DNA from 2 places in the Allobosea sp. 05L423 genome. Region 2 is predicted to be linked to the other one. Evidence: predicted binding sites of a transcription regulator. Region 2 holds the regulator's gene; the other holds the start of a gene.
What was found. Region 2 encodes PhoB, which activates phosphate uptake and scavenging genes when phosphate is short. Its sites were predicted from a motif close to TGTCATNNANCTGTCAT; they were not measured.
Positions count from the first base shown of each region.

Region 1 (7,556 bases), on a different contig from region 2:
CGATCGGGCGGAATCCCAACCGAGATCATCGTCGTTGCCGACGATATCGCCCTGCGCGAAATCGTACCGAAGGACCGAAGTCGCGGACTTGCGGGCACCGTCCTGATTCACAAAATTGCAGGAGCGCTGGCGGAACAAGGGCAGTCACTGCAGACGATTGCAGCAGCAGCTCGGGCTGCCGCGGCTTCGATAAGAACGATGGGTGTAGCGCTCGGTGCCTGCACGATTCCGGCGATCGGCGTCCCAAGCTTCGAACTGGGAGCCGACGAGATTGAGTTCGGCCTGGGCATACATGGCGAGCCTGGCATGGCGCGGCAGAAGATCGACTCGGCCGACGCCATCACCGACCGGTTGTTGAGTTTGATCCTTGACGATGGCGGCTATCCGGCGGGCGGGCGCGTTGCGGTGCTCATCAATAACCTGGGTGGCACGACGCAGATGGAGCTGTCCGTCATCGCCCGCCGCGCACTCGCCTATTTGCGCGAGCAGGGGCTGAAGGTCGAACGCGCCTGGGCTGGCACCTTGTTAAGTGCGCTCGAAATGCCCGGATTCTCGCTTTCCGTCATCGCTGTCGATGAGGAGCGACTGGATCTGTTTGATTCTGCGACACAGGCACTGTCATGGCCAGGGCCGGGAGCACTTTCGCAGACGATAGCAATAGCAACGTCGAGCGATGTGGGCTCTGCTGAAGAAGGAATGGCCTCGTCGGACAGCCTGGGAGCTTTGGTGCGAACGGCAGCGCTCGCTTGCGCGACGGCGTTGGAAGCGGCTGAGCCGCAACTGACGGAGCTGGACAGGAAGGCGGGAGATGGAGATCTCGGCGTGAGCATGTGCCGCGCCGCAGACGCTATCCGTGCTTCCTGCAATGCAGACAAATCCGACAGCGCCGCAGCTGTGCTCTCCCTTCTCGCAAAAGAACTGCGTCGCGCGATCGGCGGCAGTTCGGGACCGTTCTATGCGATAGGTCTTTTGAGAGCAGCGCGCCGCCTTGCCGCAGGGCCGAGCACCAGCCTGGGCGATTGGTCTGACGCCTTTGCACAAGGCGTCGAAGCTGTGTCGGAGCTGGGCGGCGCACGACCGGGGGACAGGACGATGCTCGATGCTCTTGTGCCCGCCGCGGAGGCCCTGGCCGACGCGGTTCGCCGGAATTTACCTCCGGCCCAAGCCTGGAGGCTGGCAGCCGAAGCTGCCACGGCCGGCGCGAAAGCTACGGCTGCAATGCGGCCGCGCCTTGGGCGGGCGAGTTATCTTGGAGATCGTGCCCTCGGTTCCCCGGATGGTGGGGCGGTCGCGGTTTCAACATGGCTTGAGGCGATTGGCGGTCGCTGAATGCCATGCATGTGCCCTACAGCCCGGTACTCGGCGGCGACAAAACTGCCGGAATCGAACTCGGAGCCGGATAAAGCCTGGGGGCAACGTCTCTGGCTGAAAGAGCCGTTGCAGACGTCGCGATTGGTCGCCTGCGGTTTCATCGTCGCCGCGCTTGCGCCGATGCGGCTTGCCTGACCTCAGCGCGCCATCATGGCTTCGGCCTCGACGAAGTCCTGGACCGTCTCGAAGAAGCCGCGCACCAGCGGAATGCGCCGGCGCTCGGCACGGCAAGCCGCATATTCGCCGACCGAGAAATCGGCGCCGGTGATGATCAGCCGCTTCAGCAGGGGATCGGACCGGAACTCCGCCTCGAAGATCACGCCAATGCCGAATCCGGCGGCGACGGCCTCGCGCACCGCCTCGCGCGACTGGACCTCGAGCAGGTTCGCCGGCTTGATTCCGGCCTCGGACAGGCGGGCCTCGAACGTCTCGCGCGTGATCGAGCCGCGTTCCCGCAACACGATGTCCTGGCCCGCGAAGGCCTCGATCGGGATGCTGTCGTGCTGCGACAGGCGGTGGTCGCTCGATGCGAAAGCGATCAGCCGGTCCGAGCGCAGCTTCACCGTATGGAGGCGCGGATCCGAGCTCTGCCGCGCGGTGATCGCCACATCGGCGGCAAAATCCATGATCTGGTCGACGACTTCGGACGAATTTCCGATCGTCAGCGAGAACGTCAACCCGGGGTAGCTTTCGCGCATCCGTGCGAGCGCGGCCATGACATGGGTGGCGCTGTCGGCGGCAATGCGTAGGTGCCCACGCTGCAGCGTTCGGCTGCCGGCAAGAAGCGATTGCGCCTCGTCCTGAGCGGAGAACAGCCGGGCCGTGATGACAAAGAGGCTCTGGCCGAGCGGGGTGAGCCTGGTCTTTCGGCCGACGCGATCGAACAGGCGCACGCCATAGGCGTCCTCGAGCGTGCGAACCTGCGCCGAGAGTGTCGGCTGGCTGACATGGCGCGCCTTGGCGGCGCCGGTAAAGCTCTCGGCTTCCGCCACCGCGTGGAACGCCGACAAGCCGGAATAGCTGATCGCCATGACATAGACACCCTCTATGGATCGCATGGATAAGATGTATTGGAGCTATGTCAAATCTCGCCCTACCGTTTCGCTATCCGCTGCAACGCAAAAAGCGAGATCGACATGGTCCACGCCCGCCGCCCCGCCGTTTCAGAGACCGGTGATCCCCTCCTCCTCACGCCCGGACCGCTGACGACCAGCAAGGCGATCAAGGAGGCCATGGTGCATGACTGGGGCTCACGGGACGCCACCTTTGTCGGCATCAACAAGGCCGTGATGGAGGAGCTTCCGAAGGTCATCCATGGCGAGGGCAGCTTTGTCACCGTGCCGATGCAGGGCTCGGGCACCTTCGCGGTCGAAGCCATGCTGACGAGCTTCGTGCCTCGCGGCGGCAAGGTTCTGATCCTGATCAACGGCGCCTATGGCCAGCGCGCCAAGCGCATCCTCGAGATCGCGGGTCGCGATGTCGCCGTCCACGAGACTGCCGAGGACATGCCGCCCGACCTCGCCGAGGTCGACCGAATGCTCGTCGCCGATGCCGCGATCAGCCATGTCTTCGTGGTGCATTGCGAAACGACGAGCGGCATCCGCAACCCGATCGAGGCCGTGGCGGCGCTGGTCAAGCGCCATGGCAGGCGCCTGCTGATCGATTCGATGAGCGCCTTCGGGGCGCTGCCGCTCGACAGCCGGGAGGTCTATTTCGATGCGGTGGCCGCCTCTTCGAACAAGTGCATCCAGGGGGTGCCCGGTCTCGGCTTCGTCATTGCCCGCCGGAGCGCCCTGGCCGAGACGAAAGGCAACGCCACCACGCTCGTGCTCGACCTCCACGATCAGCACGCGACCTTCGAACGCACCGGGCAGTACCGCTTCACCCCGCCGATCCATGTCATCGTCGCGTTCCATGCGGCGCTGCAGGAATTCTGGGCGGAAGGCGGCGTCGCCGGGCGCGGCGAGCGCTATGCCGACAATGCGCGCATCCTGATCGAGGGCATGCAGGAGCTCGGCTTCCGGACGCTGCTGCCGGCGGCCCGGCAGGCGCCGATCATCGTCACCTTCCACATGCCTGAGGACAAGAACTTCGTCTTCCAGCGCTTCTACGACACGCTGAAGGATGCCGGCTACGTGATCTATCCTGGCAAGCTGACCGTCGCCGACAGCTTCCGCATCGGCTGCATCGGCGCCCTCGGTGCGCAGGACATGAAGGCCTTCGTCGCCACGGTCTCGGACGTCCTGGCCGAGATGGGCGTCGGCCTGAAGTCGGCAGCGTGAGGATCCAGCGATGACAATGCACACGAAGATCGGCGCGGATGTCGTTGTGAATGGTCGCGAATATGCGCGGCCGCAGCGTCCGACGGTGGTGATCTGCATGGACGGCTCGGAGCCGGCCTATATCGAGGCTGCCAGCGCCAAGGGGCTGACGCCGAACCTCGACCGGATCATGAAGACCGGCGCCAGCACTCACGCCTATTCGGTAATCCCGAGCTTCACCAACCCGAACAACCTCTCGATCATCACTGGCCGCCCGCCGGCCGTGCACGGCATCGCCGGCAACTTCTTCTACGACCGCGAGGCCAAGGAAGAGGTGATGATGAACGATGCCCGCTTCCTGCGGGCGCCGACCATCCTGGCCGCGTTCCAGAAGGCCGGCTTCAAGGTCGCGATGGTCACCGCCAAGGACAAGCTGCGCACCCTGCTGGGCAAGGGCCTCGATTTTACCAGCGGCACGGCGATCGCCTTCTCCTCGGAGAAAGCCGACAAGGCCAACAAGGCGGAGAACGGCATCGCGGACGTGCTCGATTTCGTCGGCATGCCGGTGCCATCCGTCTACTCGGCCGATCTCTCGGAGTTCGTCTTCGCCGCCGGCGTCAAACTGCTGGACAGCTTCAAGCCGGACCTGATGTACCTCTCGACCACCGACTATGTGCAGCATAAGGCGGCGCCCGGCTCGGAGATGGCGGACTCCTTCTATGCCATGTTCGACGGCTATGTCGGCAAGCTCGATGCGCTCGGCTGCACGCTGGTCATCACCGCCGACCACGGCATGAACGACAAGCACCTGCCGAACGGCGAGCCGGATGTGGTCTATCTGCAAACGCTGATGGACGAATGGTACGGCAAGGGCACGATGCGCGTGATCCTGCCGATCACCGACCCCTATGTCGTCCATCATGGCGCGCTCGGCTCCTTCGCCACGGTCTATCTGCCTGATGGTGCCGACCAGTCCGAGGTCGCTGCCCGCATCTCCGGCATCGACGGCATCGCGCTGGCGGTGACCTCGGCGGAAGCCTGCGAGCGCTTCGAATTGCCGGCCGACCGGATCGGCGATGTCGTGGTCGTCTCGACGCGCCAGAAGGTGATCGGCACCTCGCCCGACAGGCACGATCTCTCCGGCCTGACCGAGCCGCTGCGCTCCCATGGCGGCATCACTGAGCAGCGCGTGCCGATGATCGCCAACCGGCCGATCACCGTGCCGCAGGGCCGGACCTTGCGCAATTTCGACGTCTTCGACGTCGCCCTGAACCTGGTGAACTGAGATGAACGCGACGGTGAAGCCGCCGGTGCGGCGCGAGACGATGCGGATCGCCGGCAAGCTGGTCTCGGCAGACGACATGGTCGAGGTCCGCAACCCCTATGACGACAGTGTCGTCGGCCTCATTCCAGCCGCCCGCCCCGAACATGTCCGGGAGGCCTTCGCGCAGGCCAGGGCCTTCAAGCCGAAGCTGACGCGCTACGAGCGCCAGCAGATCCTGCAGAAGACAGCCGAGCTGCTGCGCGACCGCAAGGAGCTGTTCGCGAAGCTGATCACGGCCGAGGCCGGGCTATGCTGGAAGGACTCGCTCTACGAGGCCAGCCGCGCCTATGACGTCTGGTCCTTCGCCGCGCAGCTCACCATCAAGGACGATGGCGAAATGTTCTCCTGCGACATCTCGCCGAACGGCAAGGCGCGCAAGATCTTCACGACGCGCCAGCCGCTGCTCGGCGTGATCTCGGCGATCACGCCCTTCAATCACCCTCTCAACATGGTCAGCCACAAGCTGGCCCCGGCGATCGCGACCAATAATCGTCTCGTGCTGAAGCCGACCGAACTGACCCCGCTGACCGCGCTGGCGCTGGCCGACGTGCTCTACGAGGCCGGGCTGCCGCCGGAGATGCTCTCGGTCGTCACCGGCAACCCCTCAACCATGGGCGACGCGATGATTACCGATCCCGATGCGGACCTGGTGACCTTCACCGGCTCGGTCAGGGTCGGCAAGCACATCGCCGCCAATGCCGGCTACAAGCGCATCGTGCTCGAGCTCGGCGGCAACGACCCGCTGATCGTCATGGAGGATGCCGATCTCGACAAGGCGGCCGAGCTCGCCGTCACCGGCGCGACCAAGAACTCCGGCCAGCGCTGCACGGCGGTGAAGCGCATCCTGGTGGTCGAGAGCGTCGCCGACGCCTTCTCCAAGCTGGTGGTCGAGAAGGCCAGGAAGCTGAAATGCGGCGACCCGATGGACCCGCAGACCGATGTCGGCACCGTTATCAACGCCCGCTCGGCCGCGCTCTTCCAGGCCCGCGTCGACGATGCCGTGACGAAGGGGGCCGAGGTGCTCTACGGCAAGAGGGCCGAGGGCGCGCTGTTCCACCCGACGGTGGTCGACCGCATCCCCTATGACTGCGAACTGGTGCACGAGGAGACCTTCGGCCCGGTGATCCCGATCGTGCGCGTGCCCGACGACATCGCCGAGGTGATCCGGATCTCGAACTCGACCGCCTATGGTCTCTCTTCCGGCATCTGCACCAACCGCTACGACTACATCCAGCGCTTCGTCGCGGAGCTGGAGGTCGGCACCGTGAACCTCTGGGAGGTTCCCGGCTACCGCATCGAGATGTCTCCCTTTGGCGGCATCAAGGATTCCGGCCTCGGCTACAAGGAGGGCGTCGTCGAAGCCATGAAATCCTTCACAAACGTCAAGACCTGGTCGATGCCCTGGACCGCTTGAAGACGAAGAAAGACCAAAGCCGGCGGCTCGACCCGCCGGCTTTTCCAAATCCAGGGGAATGAAGCGCCGCAAGAGTGCCCAAACTGAACATAACGAGGGGATGAGAACAATGAAGAGCTGGCTTGCTTCCTGTGTTATCGGCGCTTTCGCACTCGCGCTTCCCGGCGCCGCGCAGGCCCAAAAGACGAAGGTGACGATCTACACCGCGCTGGAGAACGACCAACTCGGGCCGTTCAAGGCCTCGATCGAGAAGGCAGTGCCCGAAGCGGAGGTCGTCTGGGTCCGCGACTCCACAGGCGTCATCACCGCCCGCTTCCTGGCCGAAAAGGACAATCCGCGAGCGGACATGGTGATGGGCCTGGCCGCATCGAGCCTGCTCATGTTCGAGAAGGCCGGGCTGCTGGAAACCTACAAGCCGGCCGGCGCCGATGCGCTGAAGCCGGTGTTCCGCGATGCCAACAGCCCCTATACCTGGACTGGCATGGACGCCTATCTCGGCGTGGTCTGCTACAATACCGCCGAGGCCAAGGGCGTGCCCGTGCCGAGCTCGTGGAAGGACCTGCTCAACCCGGCTTTCAAGGGCAAGATCGTGATGCCCCATCCGGCCTCCTCCGGCACCGGCTATCTGATGGTCGCCGGCTGGCTGCAGAGCATGGGCGAGGCCGAGGGCTGGAAGTTCATGGACGGGCTGCACGAGAACATCGCGGCATATCTGCATTCGGGTTCCGCGCCCTGCGTGCAGGCGGCGCGCGGCGAGCGCACCATCGGTCTGGCGCTCGACATGCGCGGCGCTTCCGAGAAGAGCAAAGGCGCGCCGATCGAGGTCGTGATTCCGAAGGAAGGCGTGGGCTGGGAAATGGAAGCCAGCGCCATCGTCAAGGGTAGCAAGAACCTCTCCGTCTCCAAGAAGATCGCCGACTGGTCGACGACCAAGGAGGCGAACGAACTCTACTCGAAGACCTACGCCATCGTGGCTGCGCCGGGTGTCGAGAACAAGCCGGCGAACTATCCTGCCAATGCCGAGGCGGGGATGATCAAAAACGACCTGACCTGGATGGCCGACAATCGCGAGCGCGTGCTCGCCGAATGGTCGAAGCGCTACGAGTCCAAGGCGGCGCCGAAGAACTGAGCCTTGCCATGCCGCCGGCCCGCGCAAGCGGCTGGCGGCATGGTCTGTGCAAGACGC
Region 1 covers NZ_JBFTOA010000004.1:264,740-272,295, reverse strand. The annotation lists gene AC1DNE_RS13795 (dihydroxyacetone kinase family protein) at 1-1,329, shown strand, start outside; gene AC1DNE_RS13790 (LysR substrate-binding domain-containing protein) at 1,509-2,402, opposite strand; gene AC1DNE_RS13785 (2-aminoethylphosphonate--pyruvate transaminase) at 2,508-3,653, shown strand; gene phnA (phosphonoacetate hydrolase) at 3,670-4,917, shown strand; gene phnY (phosphonoacetaldehyde dehydrogenase) at 4,919-6,370, shown strand; gene AC1DNE_RS13770 (putative 2-aminoethylphosphonate ABC transporter substrate-binding protein) at 6,480-7,499, shown strand.
Region 1: the regulator PhoB is predicted to act here: its motif matches at 6,460-6,476, upstream of AC1DNE_RS13770 (putative 2-aminoethylphosphonate ABC transporter substrate-binding protein).

Region 2 (7,556 bases):
GCGCGATCTCCGGATCGGTCAGCTCATGCAGCTCATTGCCCACGCGGCGATAGCCGATCAGCTCGCCATCGACGCGGATCGCGCCCTGGTCGATCTTCTCGAGCTGGTTGATGCAGCGCAGCAGCGTCGACTTGCCCGAGCCCGACGGCCCGATGATGCACTGGACCATGCCGGGCTCGATCGAGAGCGAGACATCGTTCAGCGCCTTCAGGTCGCCGAAGAACTTGCTGACGTTCGCGATTGCAACGATCGCACTATCGGCCACGGCCGTGTTCGCCACCGCGTTCATGCGGGCTCCTCCTGAACCGCGGTGCGCTTGGCGCGCCGCCCGACCCGCCCCTTGGAGAAGTGGCGTTCGAGGAAATACTGGCCGATCTGCAGCAGCGTCACCACGAGCAGATACCAGCCGGCAGCGACGATCAGCAGCTCGATGACGCGGGCATTGGCGTAGTAGATCGTCTGCGCGTTGCGCAGGATCTCGGCGTACTGGATCACGCTCGCCACCGAGGTCAGCTTGACCATGCTGATCACCTCGTTGCCGACCGGCGGGATGATGACACGCATCGCCTGCGGCAGCACGATCCGGCGCAGCGTCGTCAGCCGCGTCATGCCGATCGCCTTGGCGGCCTCGGTCTGGCCCTGGTCGACGGAGAGGATACCGCCGCGCACCACCTCGGCAGTGTAGGCGCCCTGGTTCATGCCGAGCCCGAGCAGCGTCGCCATGAACGGCCCGATGATGTCGATCGTGCGCCAGGAGAACAGGCCGGGGATGCCGATGGTCGGGAAGACCAGCGCCAGGTTGAACCAGATCAGGAGCTGCAGCAGCAGCGGCGTGCCGCGGAAGAACCAGATGTAGAACAGCGCCACGCCGCGCAGCACCGGGTTCGGCGACATGTACATGATGGCGAAGATCACGCCGAGCACGACGCCGAGCGTCATCGCGCAGACCGTCATGATCAGCGTGTTGCCGAGGCCCGCGATGATCGCCGGCGCGGTGAAGAACTGCCGGACCACCGGCCAGGCGATGTCGCCCTCGACAAAGGCCATGACCAGCCAGACGAGGATGGCGACGATCGCCGCGGCCGCGACCCAGCGCCCATAGAAGCGCCGCGGCACGATTCTCAGATGCGAGACCTGGGCGAGATCCCGGCTGCTGATCGGCGAAGTGGCGACGCTCATTGGCCCGTCTCCCGGCTCCAGGTTTCGAGGGCGGCGAGCTTGCCGCGGAAGCGGTCGATCTGTTCGCGCACGCGGTCGGGCGCCGTGCCGCCATGGCCGCTGCGCGCAGCGACCGCGGCATCGAGCGTCAGATGGTCGAGGACCCCGGCATCGAGCCGCGGATCGACCGCCCTGAGATCGACGGCGTCGAGCGATTCAAGCTCCCGGCCCAGTTCCTCGCAATAGCGCACCAGCGCCCCCGTGATCTCATGCGCCTCGGCGAAAGGCACGCCGTTGCGGGCGAGATGATCTGCCACCTCGGTCGCCAGCGCAAAGCCGGAACCGGCCTGGGCGCGCATCGTCTCGGCGTCGGCGCTCATGCTGGCGATCAGCCCGGCGAAGGCCGGCAGCACCTCTTCCAGCACGTCGACTGCGTCGAAGGCGGCGCGCTTGTCCTCGGCGAGGTCGCGGTTATAGGAAAGCGGCAGCCCCTTCAATGCGCCGAGCATGGCGACGAGGTCGCCGGTCAGCCGCGCCGCCCGGCCGCGCGAGATTTCCGCGATGTCCGGGTTCTTCTTCTGCGGCATGATCGAGGAGCCGGTGGCGAAGGCATCGTCCAGCGTCACCCAGGCGAATTGCCTGGAAGCCCACAGCGTCACCTCCTCGGCGAGCCGCGACAGGTTGGTCGTCAGCATCGCCGCGACGAACAGGAATTCCGCGACATGGTCGCGCGCGCCGACCGCGTCGACCGAGTTCTCGAACGGCTCGTCATAGCCGAGTGCCTTGGCGCTGAGCTCGGGATTGAGCGTGATCGCCGAGCCTGCAAGCGCCGCCGCCCCGAGCGGGGACTGGCCGGAGCGCTTTTCCCAGTCGGTCAGGCGCGAGGCGTCGCGCATCAGCACCTGGCCATGCGCCATCAGCCAATGGCCGAAGGTGACCGGCTGGGCGCTCTGGAGATGGGTGAAGCCGGGGCTGACCGAGGCCGCATGCAGCTCGGCCTGATCGGCGATCGCGGTCAGGAGTTCCGCCAGCATCGCCGCGAGCGAGCGCGACTTCGCGCGCAGATAGAGCTTGAGATTGTTCGCGGCCTGGTCGTTGCGCGAGCGCCCTGCCCGGAGCTTGGCGCCCGTCGAGCCGATCCGCTCGGTCAGGATGCGCTCGATGAAGGTATGGACATCCTCGTCCTGCGGGCCGGGCGTGATCCGCCCCTCGACCGTGTCCCGCGCGATCGCGTCGAGCGCGGTCAGGATGGTCTGGAGCTCCTGCGCCGTCAGCAGCCCGGCGCGTCCGAGTTCGGCCGCATGCGCCTTGCCGCCCGCAACATCCTGCGGCACCAGCCTCGCGTGCTCACCGGCCGCGCTCGACAGCTTCATCAGCCGCGGATCGGGCGGCTTGCGGAAGCGTCCACCCCACAGGCGCGTCGTCTGGTTCATGAGCTTGTCCTCCCGTTAGGGAAGAATGGCCTCTTGACCGAAAGCCCGGCAAACGAAACGATCTCCGCAGCGATAGTCCAAAAAGGAATACCCCATGGCCGCCGGCCGGCCTCCTCCGTCATCGACCGCTTTGCGAGCTTTCACCACGGTTGCAAGGCTGGGCTCGACCGCCCGCGCCGCCCTGGTCGTCAACCTGACGCAGAGTGCCGTCTCCAAGCAGATCCTGTCGCTGGAACACCATCTCGGTGCCGTGCTGTTCGACCGCAGCCCGCTCGGCCTCAAGCTCACCGAGGCCGGCGCGATCTATCTGCCCTATGCCGAAGCCGCGCTGGAGCAGATGGAGCGGGGCGCCCGGCGCCTCGCCGAGCGCAGCGCCATTGCCCGGCCGATCCGCCTGCACATGGTCGCCATCGTCGGCGAGCGCTGGCTGATGTCGCGCTTTCCGGCCTTCGCTGCGGCGCATCCCGGCGTCGACGTCCAGTTCACCAACTATGTCAGCGAGAGCGAGACCGAGGAGCCCGATCTCGACATTGCCCATGGCGTCCCGCCCTGGCCCGGCAAGGAGGCGCATTACCTCTTCGGCCGCGACGTTGCCCTCGTCGCCGCGCCGAGCCTGGTCGAGCGCATGGGCGGCTTTCGTCGTGCCGCCGATATCCAGAAGATGACGCTGCTGCAGCACTACCAGATGCCGACCTTCTGGGCCGAGTTCACCGAGGCCCACGACCTGCGCGGCGCGGTGCCCGAGCACACCGTGCGTTACGGCTACTATTCCGTGATCACCAGCGCCGCCGTCGCCGGGCTGGGCGTCGCTCTGATGCCGCGCTGCTATGTCGCCGACGAGCTGGCTTCCGGCGCGCTTATCAACCCGCTCGGCCTCGGCTTCACCAGTGCGACGGGCTGTTGGCTCACCCTCCCGGTTGGCCAGCCGCAACGCCCCGGCCTCGATGAATTCGTCGGCTGGCTGCGCGCCGAAGCGGCCCGGTTCGACGCCGCCACCCGTGCGCCCGCAGCGGCCTGATCATCGGGCGAAACTTCCGCTCTTGCCCCGCGTTGTCTGGAGCAAGGAGGAGCCATGTTCACCATTCTGCCTGCCCCGGACCATGTCGGCGCCTACCGCCTGTCGCAGACGCTGACCAGTGACGATCTCGATGGGATCATGGCCGATATCGAGGCGAAGCTCGCGCGACACGAGAAGGTCGGCATCCTCGCCGACCTCACCGATTTCACCGATATGACCCTGGCTGCCGCCTGGAAGGATGCGCGCTACAGCCTCGGCAAGCTCTGGGAGCTGCAGCGCTTCCCGCGCGAGGCGGTGATCACCGACAGGGGCTGGCTTGCCGCCTTCGTCGACCTGCTCAACCCAGCGATCCCCTTCGTGACCGTCCGCACCTTCAAGCCGGAGGAGTACGAGACCGCACTGACCTGGGCCGGTGACATCGAGGGCGGGCCAAACGCCTGACCGACAGGAGGACGCCATGACTGCCCACAAACGCAGGTGGTCGGCCGATATCACCACCCGGAGCAACGCGCTCGATCTTGAGAAGGCGGTGTTCAAGCAGGGCGATCCGCGACGGATCGCACGTTCGCTGAAGCGGTCGGCTGAACACAGCCGGCTCCGCAAGTCGAGCCCCTATCGCTCGGCGATGTCGATGCTGACTTTCTACATCAACCGCGCCGGCCGGAACCTGCCGGCCGAGCGGCGCAGGACGCTGGAAGCGGCCAAGCACAGCTTGCGCCGCCTCTTCTACCGAGAGGGCTGAGGCTCCTGCCGGCCCCTTCAGGGATCGTCCTGTAGGGGGCTTCTCGCGGGGCCGCCACCCTTGCGGGCCGGATCATGCAAGCGATGGCTGTCGCGCTCGCCGCCACCGCCCGAAACGCGAACCTGCCGGGTTTCGTCGTCGGCAGGCGGCTTGCGGATGCCCGGCGACTTCCTCGCATTCTCATGGGACGAGCCCGGGCCGCCGTGCCGGATGCTTTGCGGCGCCTTGGTCGAGGCCGACATGAGGCAGCCTCCTCAACGATCCTGCTGCAGACCCTGATGGCTCGTGTTGATGCGGGTGTTGCCCTGCTGGTCATGCTGGCCCGGCCGGCGCTCGCTCGCCACCTCCTAGCGCTGCGCATATCGTGCCCGGCATGATCCCGCTCGCCCGGGCCCTTGTCGCTTCGACTGGCCGGCGGGACTGGCGGCATCTTGCTCATGGCGACCTCCTCTGGCTCGCGCTGACTTTCAGGGTCAACGCGAGCGAGCAGGCGAGACTCACCGTAAGCTGCGATGAGGAGGAGAGCTGGAGCGCCGCTCAGCTGCGCGCAAAAGTCTCGTCGAAGGCGTAGCCGGCGCCGCGCACGGTACGCAGCGGGTCCTTGGTATTGGCGGGCGTGATCGCCTTGCGCAGCCGGCCGACATGGACGTCGACGGTGCGCTCGTCGATATAGACGTCGCGGCCCCAGACGGCGTCGAGCAGCTGGGCGCGCGAATAGACGCGGCCGGGCGCCTGCATCAGGAACTCCAGCAGCCTGAACTCGGTCGGGCCGAGATGCAACTCGCTGCCGGCGCGGCGGACGCGCCGTGTGGTGCGGTCGAGTTCGAGGTCGCCGGCGGCAAGCAGTCCCGCGACATGGCCCGGCTTGGCGCGGCGGAGCAGCGCCTGGATGCGCGCGATCAATTCCGGCAACGAAAAGGGCTTCACCACATAGTCGTCGGCGCCGGTCGCGAGCCCGCGCACGCGCTCGGTTTCCTCGCCCCGCGCGGTCAGCATGATGATCGGCACGCGCTCGGTGTCGCGCCGCGACCGCAGCCGGCGGCAGAGCTCGATCCCGGAGAGGCCCGGCAGCATCCAGTCGAGCAGCACGAGATCGGGGGTGTGGTCGCGCAGATGAAGCTCCGCATCGTCCCCGCGCGCCACGCTGTCCACCTCGAAGCCCTCGGCTTCGAGATTGTAGCGCAGCAGCAGGGTCAGCGGCTCCTCGTCCTCGACGATCAGGATGCGTGCGGCCATGATTCCTTGCCTCGCCTCAGCTGCCCGTGACCGCCTCGACTTCGATATTGGTCGTGTCGAGCTTCGGCCGGTTCACGTCGAGCGAGTCGCCGGTGATGAGGTAATGGATCGTCTCGGCGATGTTGGTGGTGTGGTCGCCGATGCGCTCGATGTTCTTCGCGCAGAACAGGAGATGCGTGCAGAAGGTGATGTTGCGCGGATCCTCCATCATGTAGGTCAGGAGTTCGCGGAACAGCGAGGTGTAGAGCGCGTCGATCTCGTCGTCGCGGCGCCAGACCTCGAGCGCCTTCTGCTCGTTGCCTGCGGCGTAGGCGTCGAGCACGTCCTTGAGTTGCGCCTGCACCAGGCGGCTGATGTGCTCGAGCCCGACCACGGCGCGGTGCGGCGGCTGGAACTGGCCGGCGATGGCGACGGCGCGCTTGGCGATGTTCTTGGCGAGATCGCCGACGCGCTCGATGTCGGCCGCGATGCGGATCGCCGAGATCAGTTCGCGCAGGTCGTTCGCGAGCGGCTGGCGCCGGGCGATGGTCAGCACCGCCTTCTCTTCGACGTCCCGCTGCAGGTTGTCGAGGCGCTGGTCGGCGGTGATGATCTTCTGGGCGAGGCCGGTGTCGCGGCGCACCAGCGCCACGGTGGAGTCGCCCAGCATGCGCTCGGCCATGCCGCCCATTTCGGCAAGACTGCGGCGGATGCCTTCGAGATCGGTGTCGTAGGAGCGGACGATGTGGTCGGTCATGGCGTTATCCTCAAAGCATTTTCAAGCGAAATCGGACCGGTTCGCGCGAAGAAAATGCGACAAACAAAGAACTCTGCCGCGGCTCAGCCGAACCGGCCGGTGACGTAGTCCTGCGTCTGCTTCTTGGCCGGGTTCATGAAGATGGTGTTGGTCGGCGCGAACTCGATGACCTCGCCCAGATACATGAAGGCGGTGTACTGCGAGATGCGTGCAGCTTGCTGCATGTTGTGCGTCACGATCGCGATCGTGAAGTCGCTCTTCAGCTGCTCCAGCAGGTCCTCGATCTTGCCGGTGGAGATCGGGTCGAGCGCGGAGGTCGGCTCGTCGAACAGGATCACTTCCGGCTTCTGCGCGATGGTGCGGGCGATGCACAGGCGCTGCTGCTGGCCGCCGGAGAGGCCCATGCCGGAGCTCTTCAGCTTGTCCTTGACCTCGTCCCACAGCGCGGCACGGCGCAGCGCCCCCTCGACACGGTCGTCGAGCTCGGACTTCGGCGGCTTCTCGTAGAGGCGGATGCCGAAGGCGACGTTGTCGTAGATCGACATCGGGAAGGGCGTCGGCTTCTGGAAGACCATGCCGACGCGCGAGCGCAGCTCGTTCACGTCGACGTCGTTGGAGATGATGTTGCGGCCGTCGAGCAGGATCTCGCCGGTGGCCTTCTGCTCGGGATAAAGCGAGTAGATCCGGTTGAAGATGCGCAGCAGGGTCGACTTGCCGCAGCCGGAAGGGCCGATCAGCGCGGTGACGTGCCGGTCGCGGAAATCGAGATTGATGTTCTTCAGCGCCCGGTGCTCGCCGTAGTAGAAATCGAGGTTCTTCACCGCGATCCGGACGGGCGCCTCGGCATCGAGCGTCTGCGGGGAGAGTTCAAGGGTCGAAAGCATCGACATGGTCCTCAAGGTCGGGCGCGACCGGGTTGGATTCAAGTCTTATTTGCCGCCAGCGACGACGCGGCGGGCAATGAGCGAAAGCAGCAGGATCGAGACCGTGATGATCAGCGATCCCGCCCAGGCGAGCTGCTGCCAGTTCTCGTAGGGAGCGGAGGCGAACTGATAGATCGTGACGGGCAGGTTCGAGACGCCGCCGGCGAGCGAGGGCGAGAACCAGAAATTGTTGTTCAGAGCCGTGAAGAGCAGCGGCGCCGTCTCGCCGGCGATGCGGGCGAGCGCCAGCAGGATGCCCGTCATCATGCCGGCCTTCGCCGCACGCCAGGTCACGGAGGTGATGACGACC
Region 2 covers NZ_JBFTOA010000011.1:162,625-170,180, forward strand. The annotation lists gene AC1DNE_RS21430 (amino acid ABC transporter ATP-binding protein) at 1-289, opposite strand, end outside; gene AC1DNE_RS21435 (amino acid ABC transporter permease) at 286-1,179, opposite strand; gene argH (argininosuccinate lyase) at 1,176-2,591, opposite strand; gene AC1DNE_RS21445 (LysR family transcriptional regulator) at 2,686-3,609, shown strand; gene AC1DNE_RS21450 (SpoIIAA family protein) at 3,664-4,050, shown strand; gene AC1DNE_RS21455 (DUF3175 domain-containing protein) at 4,067-4,351, shown strand; gene AC1DNE_RS21460 (hypothetical protein) at 4,369-4,593, opposite strand; gene phoB (phosphate regulon transcriptional regulator PhoB) at 4,889-5,587, opposite strand; gene phoU (phosphate signaling complex protein PhoU) at 5,604-6,323, opposite strand; gene pstB (phosphate ABC transporter ATP-binding protein PstB) at 6,407-7,213, opposite strand; gene pstA (phosphate ABC transporter permease PstA) at 7,253-7,556, opposite strand, start outside.